Regions from separate parts of the Hathewaya limosa genome, predicted to be linked through region 1. Evidence: a T-box and tRNA genes for the amino acid it is inferred to sense, from the RefSeq annotation. Region 1 holds a T-box; the other regions hold tRNA genes.

Region 1 (3,200 bases):
AGTTAATTTAAAGTATACTCCCTTAAATTTTTCCCATTTTCCACTGTTTTTACACAGTAAGTAGTCTACTTAATGATTTTAACTTTATTAATTAGCTCTGTCAATAAATACGTAAGTGTTATATTATTTTAAAAATAAAAAGTTTGCAAAATTATAAAATAAACTTTGCAAACCTTATAACATATACTACATTAATTTTTTATAATTACATAGGTATAAATCCTATTTTCTTTTGCATTTTTCTTAACGTTTTCCTTGAAATATAATTAGCTTTCTCTGCACCTTTTTTATAAATTTCTTCTAATTCAGTTTTATTATCTAACAATTCTTTTACTCTTTTTTGGATTGGTTCTAATTCATTAACTATAGCTTCCGCTACATCAGATTTAAATTGAGCATATCCTTTTCCTTCATATTTTTTCTCAATTTCATCCATACTTATACCAGTTATACAATTTAAAATAGTCATTAAATTTTTAACTCCTGGTTGATCATCACAATATTTAACCTCTCCTAAACTATCTGTTACTGCTCTGTTAACTTTTCTTCTTATAGATTCTGGTGAATCCATAATTAAAATAAAGCTATTTGCATTATCATCTGATTTAGACATTTTTTTACTTGGATCTTGAAGACTCATAATTTTAGCCCCAGCCTTTGGTATATATCCTTCTGGAATCTTAAATGTTGGACTATATTGTCTATTAAACCTTTCTGCTAAATCCCTTGCAAGTTCTAAATGTTGTGTTTGATCTTTTCCTACTGGTACTAAATCTGCTTGATATAATAGTATATCTGCAGCCATTAAAACAGGGTAATTAAATAATCCCGCACATATATTATCTCCTTGCTTTTTAGACTTATCTTTATATTGAGTCATTCTAGCTAATTCACCCATATATGAATTACAATTTAAAAGCCAACCAGCCTCAGAATGTGCTGGAACATGTGATTGTATAAATAATGTATTTTTATTTGGATCAATACCTGCTGCTACGTAAATAGCTAATAATTCTAAAGTTCTTCTTCTTAAATCTTTTGGTTCTTGTCTTACTGTTATTGCATGAAGATCAACCACACAAAAATAACAATCATATTCATCTTGCAGCTTAACCCAATTTTTTAAAGCACCTAAATAATTTCCTAATGTTAAGTCTCCTGAAGGCTGAATTCCACTAAATATTACTTTCTTATTTTCTTCCATAACTTACACTCCTTACTGTTTTAAATTTATCTTAAGAGATTTCCATATATATTTTAACTTGTAAAATAAAAAGTCCTATGGTTAAAATTAACCATAGGACGTAAATTCAACGTGGTACCACCTAAATTTAAGATTTTTTAAATCTTCTTTATAAGGATACTAATAATATCCTGCTTTTATAACGTAAAGTAAACGTAAAAGGCTACTTTAAAATTTTTCACCTAAAAATCTCCAAGACCCACTTCAATTTAATCATAGCTATCATATTCTCACCAGGTAATGACTCTCTTTAAACCTGTTTTTAAATCTACTCTTCTCTTCATCGACTTTATTAATATTTATTGTTTAATATATAATATGTCTTATAATGTTTTTTGTCAACCTTTTTTCTAATTATTCTCTTACTATTATTTACTTAAACTTTATTATATCTTTAATATTGATTTAAAAATAAAAAGTCCTATTATTATTCATAGAACTTTTTATTTTAGTTACATAAATTTATAAAATTTAAATAATTATTACTAAGCTATTGCACCTTGTACCATAAGTATTATAGCCGCAAGCGCTGCTATAATTCCTATTAAAGGCATAACAAATTTTAACCATTTATCATAAGTTACATCTACAATAGATAAGGTTGCAAGTATAAGACCTGTTGGTGTTATAAATGATATTAATCCTAATCCATATTGGAATGCACTTACAATAACGTGTCTTGGAAGACCTACAGAATCTGCAAGCGGTGCCATAACTGGAATAGATAAAACTGCAAGCCCTGATGAAGATGGTATAAAGAATCCTAATACTATAAACACTACAAGCATTACAAGTACAAATACTATAGGGTTCATTCCTGATACTAGTGAAGATGCTCCATTAAGTATAGTATCTGATATTTGTCCACCTTCTAATACTATATTAATAGATCTAGCAACACCAACAATTAAGCCAACACTAACTAAATCTGCTGCACCTTCTATAAATTTATTTACAAAAGCTTTTTCTCCCATACGAGAAAGTATACCTAAAATTATTCCAACTATTAAGAATAATGAAGTCATTTGACTAAAACTCCAATCTTGACTTGAAACACCCCAAACCATAATACCAAATGATCCGGCAAACATAAGTAACATTAATTTACGTGCAAGTGTAAATTCTGGCACATCTTTTTCATCTACAGTTGCAAATTTCTTTTCAATTTCTTCTTTTTGAGCATAAATTATAGATTTTGTAGGATCTTTTTTAACTTTATTTGCATATTTTATAATATAAATTATACAAATTATAGTACCTACTATAAGACCTCCCAGTCTCATTCCTATACCTTCAGTAAAACTTAAACCTGCAGCATTGGATGCTACAACAGATGAAAATGCATTAACTGTTGAGAACATAGTACCTATAGAAGAACCTACATATATAGATGCTATAGCAACCATGGCATCATAACCTGCCGCAACAAATACCGGAACCAGTATTGGGTATAAGGCAATAGTTTCTTCTGCCATACCATAAGTAGTTCCTCCAATAGAAATAAGAATTGTAACTATTACTATAAGTAAGAATTCTCTTCCTTTTGTTGCTCTTGAAAGACTAGCTATACCGGCATCAAAAGCTCCGGAATTATTAAGTACACCTATACAACCACCAATTATTAAAATAAATAATATGATATCTATACTTTGATATACTCCTTCAATTGGCGCTGAAATTACTTGAAAAAATCCTTGTGGTTTTTGTGCAACCTTTTCATAAGTACCTGGTATTGCTACCGGTTTACTAATCGCACCGCCGGTAAGCTTTTCAATGTCTATTTTTATTTTAAGCTTGTCCAACGTTTCTTTAGTCGCAGGTGATTCACTTACTGACCCATCTGGCTTGGTAATTGTGAATATTTTCTTATCCGCATCAAATGCTAGTTTTGAATAAGTTCCTGCTGGAACTACATAAGTAAGAATAGCCGCTAATATTAAAACAATAAATAACACTG
Region 2 (3,200 bases), on a different contig from region 1:
CATACTTTCGTCTATTAAAGTACCTCCTGTTACAGCATTAATTTTTATTCCTAACTTTTTAAATAGTTCACTTTCAGGTACCAATCCTACAGACAATACGACAGTATCACAACTTATAAATTCTTCCGTTCCCTTTATTGGCTTGTAATTATCATCTACTTTAGCTATAGCCACTCCATTAACTCGCTCTTTTCCTCTAATATCAATTATTGTATGTTGCAACTTTAAAGGAATATTAAATGGTTCTAAACATTTTTTATAGTTTCTTTTAAGTCCACTACAATAAGGCAACATTTCTATTACGGCCTTAACATTGGCACCTTCTAAAGTTAATGTTTTAGCTATTATTAATCCTAAATCACCAGATCCCAAAATAACTATTTCCTTACCTGGCATTATTCCTTCTAAATTTATTAACCTTTGTACCATTCCTGCTGTAAAAACGCCTGCAAAACTACTTCCAGATATATTTACCACTCCTCTGGTTTTTTCCCTACATCCCATAGCAAGTATAATAGCTTTTGCCCCTATTTCTACAACTCCTTCTTCTGAATTTACAAAAGTTACTTTTTTGTTTTTATCTATTTCTAATACAGTTGTTTCAAGTTTATATCCTATTCTTAGTCTTTGTATTTCTTTTATAAAAATATTGGCATACTCTGGTCCAGTTAATTCTTCCTTTAAAATATATCTTCCAAATCCATTATGAATACATTGATTTAAAATCCCACCTAAAAACTTTTCTTTATCTATAATAAGTATTTTTTCTATACCTTGTTTTCTAGCCTCAATTGCAGCTGACAGCCCTGATGCTCCGCCTCCTATTATAACTATATCATATTCTTTCATAAACTCACCTCAAAGAAATATAGTAAATAAATTTACTCCTTTTTGTTGCAATATATTCCTAGTATATTATAGACTTATTATGTATATTAAATCAAATAATTTATATTTTACTTCTATCTTTATTTAAAACCACAAATTTGCATAATGAAAAAATTTTTAATAAGATTTCTGAGAATTACCTAACTAAATTTGAATTTTTTATAGTAACCTAAGATCCTTTTAATTAAGTTATAAGATATGAACTTTGTTTATTCAGTAAAAATTAAAAATGACCAAGCTATAATAAAATATAGCTTAGTCATTCAAATGCTGTATCAATTTTTTAAATATTAACTGGCAGGGGCAGCAGGAATCGAACCCGCAACCAACGGTTTTGGAGACCGCTACTCTACCAATTGAGCTATACCCCTAAAAACAATTAACATTATATCATCATTTTTTTTTAAAATCAATATATTTTTAAATAAAGGAGGATAAAAATTCCTCCTTTATTTAAAACATATTATTGTACTTTAAATCCAGCGTCTTTGACTTTCTTTAATATATCATCATAATTTTCTGTTTTTATTCTTACAACGATTTCTTTTACTTCTGTTAAACTTTTTGGATCAACCACAACAAAACTAATAATATCACCATTATTTTCTGTTATAATTTTAGAAAGTTTAGATATTTGTCCTGGAATATCATGGGCAATTACAGATATTCTTTGCCCTCTATTTAAACCAAATAATTCTGTGAATTGCTTAAATACTGCATTATGAGTTACTATACCTTTAAACTCATTTGCACTATCTATTACAGCCACAAATGGTGTGTTTTCTGTAGCTAAATAATTAGATGCTTCTTCTACTTGTTCCATTGGGTCTACTTTAGGTACATCAACTCTCATAACATTTTCTACTAAAAACTCTTCCAATAAACTTTTTTTATCTAGATTTTTCTCGAAATAAAAAGTGTAAATTCTTTCTTTTGAAATAGTACCGTAGAACTTATCCCCTTCTGCTACAGGAATTGATAAAAACTTATATTCTTCTATAAGTTCTAAGGCTTTCTTGACAGAGTCCTTAGGTGTTACTGTTACTAACTTTTCTTTAGATAACATTAAATTATTAACAAACATTTATGACCCTCCTTTATAAATCCTTTTAAACTTATTATAACTTATTAACCTCATATTGCCTATATTATTTGAATAATATTTTTAATTTTCCAAGAATTATGACCAATATTAAAATTTGTTAATTTTAAAGTTTTATATAAAACTTTAATACTTATTTTAACAAACCATATTAAACCATATAATTAATATTTTATGCATATAGTTAATATATTATGACTATATACTATATGATAAAATTATATATATTGCTTTATATTTAATAGAATACTTAACTTTTTTTATTAATTAGGATAAAATAATATACAGAGGTGAGATAATGAAATTTTTAGTTAACTCAGTTGAAGAAACTTTCAATTTAGGTGTTAAATTAGGTAAAACATGTAATAGCGGCGATATCATTTGCTTAATCGGAGATTTAGGAACTGGAAAAACTCATTTAACCAAAGGAATAGCGAAGGGATTAAACATAGATGAACATATTACAAGCCCAACTTTCACTATTGTTAATGAATATGACGGGAGATTAAAATTATATCATTTTGATGTTTATAGAGTAAATGATCCTGATGAAATAGAGGCCATAGGTTTTGATGAATACATATTTAGTGATGGTATTTCTATAATTGAATGGGCTAATTATATAGAAGACCTAATCCCTAAAGAAGATGCTCTATACATATATGTAAATAAGTGTGATGAGCTTACTCCTAATAAACGTCAAATCAATATAGAATATACAAACAAAAAATATGACTACATAAAGGAGATAAGATTATGAAGATTTTAAGTTTTGATTCTGCCACACAAAGTGCAACTTGTGCATTAATTGAAGATGAAAAACTATTAGGTGAGATAACTTTTAACTATAAAAAACAACATTCAGTTTTAATTATGTCTATGATAGACACACTTTTAACTAACACAGAAACCGATATTGCTGATATAGATGGATTTGCAATTTCAAAAGGTCCTGGCTCCTTTACTGGACTTAGAATTGGTATGGCAACTTTTAAAGGAATATGTAATGGATTAAATAAACCTTTGATTGGTATATCTTCTTTAGATGCACTAGCTTATAATCTAGCATATACTGATGGGATTATATGTCCTATATTAGATGCTCTTAGAAATAATGTATATACTGCTATTTATAAATTTGAAAATGGTACTTTGGTAAAATTAGATGATTATTCTTGTACTTCTATTGAAGAATTAATTGAAAAACTTA
Region 3 (3,200 bases), on a different contig from region 1:
CTCAAGGCTTAATTTTTTTAACCAATGATGGTGATATTGTAAATAAAATTCTTAGGGCTGGAAACAACCATGAAAAGGAATATATAGTTACAGTAAATACTCCTATTACTCCAGAATTTATAAAACAAATGGGAAATGGTCTTCCTATTCTAAATACCGTTACAAAAAAATGCTTTGTTAAAAGAGAAAGTAAATATGTATTTAGAATAATTTTAACTCAAGGTCTTAACAGACAAATACGAAGAATGTGTGAATATCTAGGATACACTGTAACCAAACTCAAAAGAGTTCGAATTATGAATATAACCCTAGATAATATTCCTGAGGGAAAATGGAGATATATATCAAAGGAAGAATTGCAAGAGATAAATAATATGGTTAAGAACTCTATAAAAACAGAGGAAGCTTCTGTATAGCAATTAAGGATAGGCTTTTTCAAACCTATCCTTAATTATATATATTAATAATATTTAGGGATTGCAATATTGTAAAATTTTTGTTGGATGAATTCCTGACATAATTAAAGAAATTACTTTTTCTTTTCTCGTGTTAAATCTATTAAATGTTTCTTCTGCTTTCTCTAAATCATTATATACCTTCCAATATCCACAAACTAAACATTTTTTATTTGGACAATTTATAAAACTTTCAACATCTTTTACAGGGTATCCTAAAAATATACCTATTTCATGTGGACAACCATTTTTATATCTATTTCTAAGTAAATATAACTTGTTGTTTAAAGACCATTGTCTTCTATATCCATTTTCATTCATAAATACTGCATTTTCTCTGTTAGCTAATGTTTTTCTTAACAAATCTTCTTTATAAAAAAGCACAATAGCACCTTTTTCATATCTATGTAGTTCAAAGTACTTTATATTAAAAAAGTTACAAACTTTTTCTTTAGCTTCATCCCATATTTTTAATAATTTTCTTTCCCCATTATTAAAAACAATTAAGGAAGATGGTTTTTCTCTAAAAATAGTTGGTGCAATACTATAAGCTAATAATCCATAAAAATATTCTTCATCTTGAAATTCATTTATCATCTTAAAATATTTACACATACTATCTTTACACATACACATCTCCCTTTCTCATTTATTTAGCTAGATTTCGTCCTAAGTTTTTACATTCATCTATAGCAGCATCATCAGGTGTTTCATTAATAATAAGTGAATCAAAAATTAAGTTAGCTCCAAGTTCCTTCATTTTATCTTCCCAATTTCTCATCCATTCACCATCGCCCCATCCATAAGATCCAAATAGAACTATGTTCTTTCCTTGTGCTTCACCTGAAATTGATTCAATAAAAGGCTCCATTTCTGCTTCTTCTAAAACTTCAGCCCCCATAGCTGGACATCCTAGAACTACTACATCTGGATTTTTTATATCATCTAAAGAAGCTTCTCCTACTTGCTTTACTTTAACTTCTGCACCTTCTTCACTTGCACCTACTTCTATAGCCTTTGCCATCATTTCTGTATTACCTGTACCGCTCCAATAAATTATATTTATAGATTTCATTTCTGTTACCCCCTAATTAATTGATATCGATTTTCATTTTCAATAACATTATATACAGAGTATTTTATTTTGTCAATGTAATTGATAAATATTTTCAATTATTCATGCTTTCATCTTTATTTTTTTCCAAAATAACCTTTATATTTATTTACAACTTATTTATGAATTATACTAACATTATAGACATGAGTATTAATTATGTAGATTTTTAAAAATATATTTTGTAAAAACTATTACAAAAATTATTACGTATTTGCCTTTATCAATAGACTAAATATGGACATGGATGATAAAATTCAAATAATTAATTTTTTATTAAACAAAAAGTGGTTGATAATATTATCAACCACTTTCACTTTAAAACATTACTTCTACAGTAATAATTTTGGCAGGGGCACGAGGACTTGAACCCGGAACCAACGGTTTTGGAGACCGCTACTCTACCAATTGAGCTATACCCCTTCGACATATTTTTTATTTTTTTGTCAGCGTTTTACCAACGAAATTAATTATAATATAAAAATTTACTTTAGTCAACAAAAAAATAATATTTTTTTTATTTTTGGTTAAAGTAATCTTAATTAGTTTATCAAACTTTCTTAAAATTTTAGGAGGTCATGTTATGCACAATAATAAAAATCATATGAAAACTGATGAAAAATCTAATGCTGAACTTAGAAAAATGTATCATAGAAATGGTGGAGACATAGGTATTGAAAATGGAGTTAAAATAGATGCCAATAATGATAAATTTACTAAACGCTCTAAGTTATCTCATAATAAATAACTTATTTATAAATTTATAAAAAGGTTCATATATTATATGTATTCTCTTTTATTAATTTATAACCAAATAAAGCACACCTTAATATTAAAGTGTGCTTTATTTTTATTTATATTATCCTAATTGTTGTAAAACACAGCCCTTTATAAATTTAATATTATTTTGTTTACAAAATTCAACTATTTCATCACTTTCAGCTCCTGGTTGAATTAAAACCTTATCTATATTTAATTGCCTAGCCTCTTTTAAAATTTCTAATCCTAATTTAGGATTTATACATAAATCAATAACATCAATGTTAAAATTAGAAGATTTTAAATCTATAAAAGATGCTTTCCCATCTCCTCTAGGATCTATTCCAATAACATTATATTTTTCCCTTTTTAAGGTATTTAAAATTTTATTTGCATATTTACTTTCATTAGTAACATCTCCAACTACAACCCAATTATAATATTCAAATAATGCTTCAATATTCATTTTGTTCTTCCCTTCTTCTTTATTTGAATTTTTTTATTTAATAGATTTTATGTTATTCTAACACAAAAGCTCATATTTAATCATATCATTTCATTTTTCTTCATTTTAATTCATATATTCATTAGTATTCTTTGCATAAGTAAGACATTTGTAGACATTCTTCACCTTGACAACAATATTTAATATAGTATAATTAAAAACATAAAAAAAATTATGTGGACGGCTAGTGATAGAGGCGCTGTATTTATTAGTACTACTATTGAGGTAAGCACTATGAAATAGTAGAAAAGGAAATATGGCCGAAGTATATAACTAATGCTTTAAGGTTATATAACTGGGCTTACATAAAATATATGTAAGACTGTCACAAATATATTGTTTGTGAAGAGCTATCTTAAATATTTAT

What was found. The T-box of region 1 lies ahead of trpS (tryptophan--tRNA ligase). A T-box ahead of a tRNA ligase gene usually reads a tRNA of that ligase, here a tRNA-Trp.
Region 2: it has a tRNA-Trp gene. The T-box ahead of trpS (tryptophan--tRNA ligase) is inferred to sense a tRNA for this amino acid. The anticodon was not compared.
Region 3: it has a tRNA-Trp gene. The T-box ahead of trpS (tryptophan--tRNA ligase) is inferred to sense a tRNA for this amino acid. The anticodon was not compared.

Annotation. Positions count from the first base shown of each region.
Region 1 is NZ_JAUSWN010000013.1:25,769-28,968, forward strand. It holds gene trpS (tryptophan--tRNA ligase) at 206-1,204, opposite strand; T-box leader at 1,296-1,536, opposite strand; gene QOZ93_RS08470 (YfcC family protein) at 1,729-3,200, opposite strand, start outside.
Region 2 is NZ_JAUSWN010000001.1:139,092-142,291, reverse strand. It holds gene QOZ93_RS00665 (NAD(P)/FAD-dependent oxidoreductase) at 1-849, opposite strand, end outside; tRNA gene QOZ93_RS00660 (tRNA-Trp) at 1,184-1,259, opposite strand; gene QOZ93_RS00655 (CBS domain-containing protein) at 1,352-1,972, opposite strand; gene tsaE (tRNA (adenosine(37)-N6)-threonylcarbamoyltransferase complex ATPase subunit type 1 TsaE) at 2,289-2,750, shown strand; gene tsaB (tRNA (adenosine(37)-N6)-threonylcarbamoyltransferase complex dimerization subunit type 1 TsaB) at 2,747-3,200, shown strand, end outside.
Region 3 is NZ_JAUSWN010000012.1:3,363-6,562, reverse strand. It holds gene rluF (23S rRNA pseudouridine(2604) synthase RluF) at 1-416, shown strand, start outside; gene QOZ93_RS07840 (DUF3793 family protein) at 471-1,085, opposite strand; gene QOZ93_RS07835 (flavodoxin) at 1,105-1,530, opposite strand; tRNA gene QOZ93_RS07830 (tRNA-Trp) at 1,917-1,992, opposite strand; gene QOZ93_RS07825 (hypothetical protein) at 2,153-2,317, shown strand; gene QOZ93_RS07820 (CoA-binding protein) at 2,429-2,794, opposite strand; lysine riboswitch at 3,017-3,194, shown strand.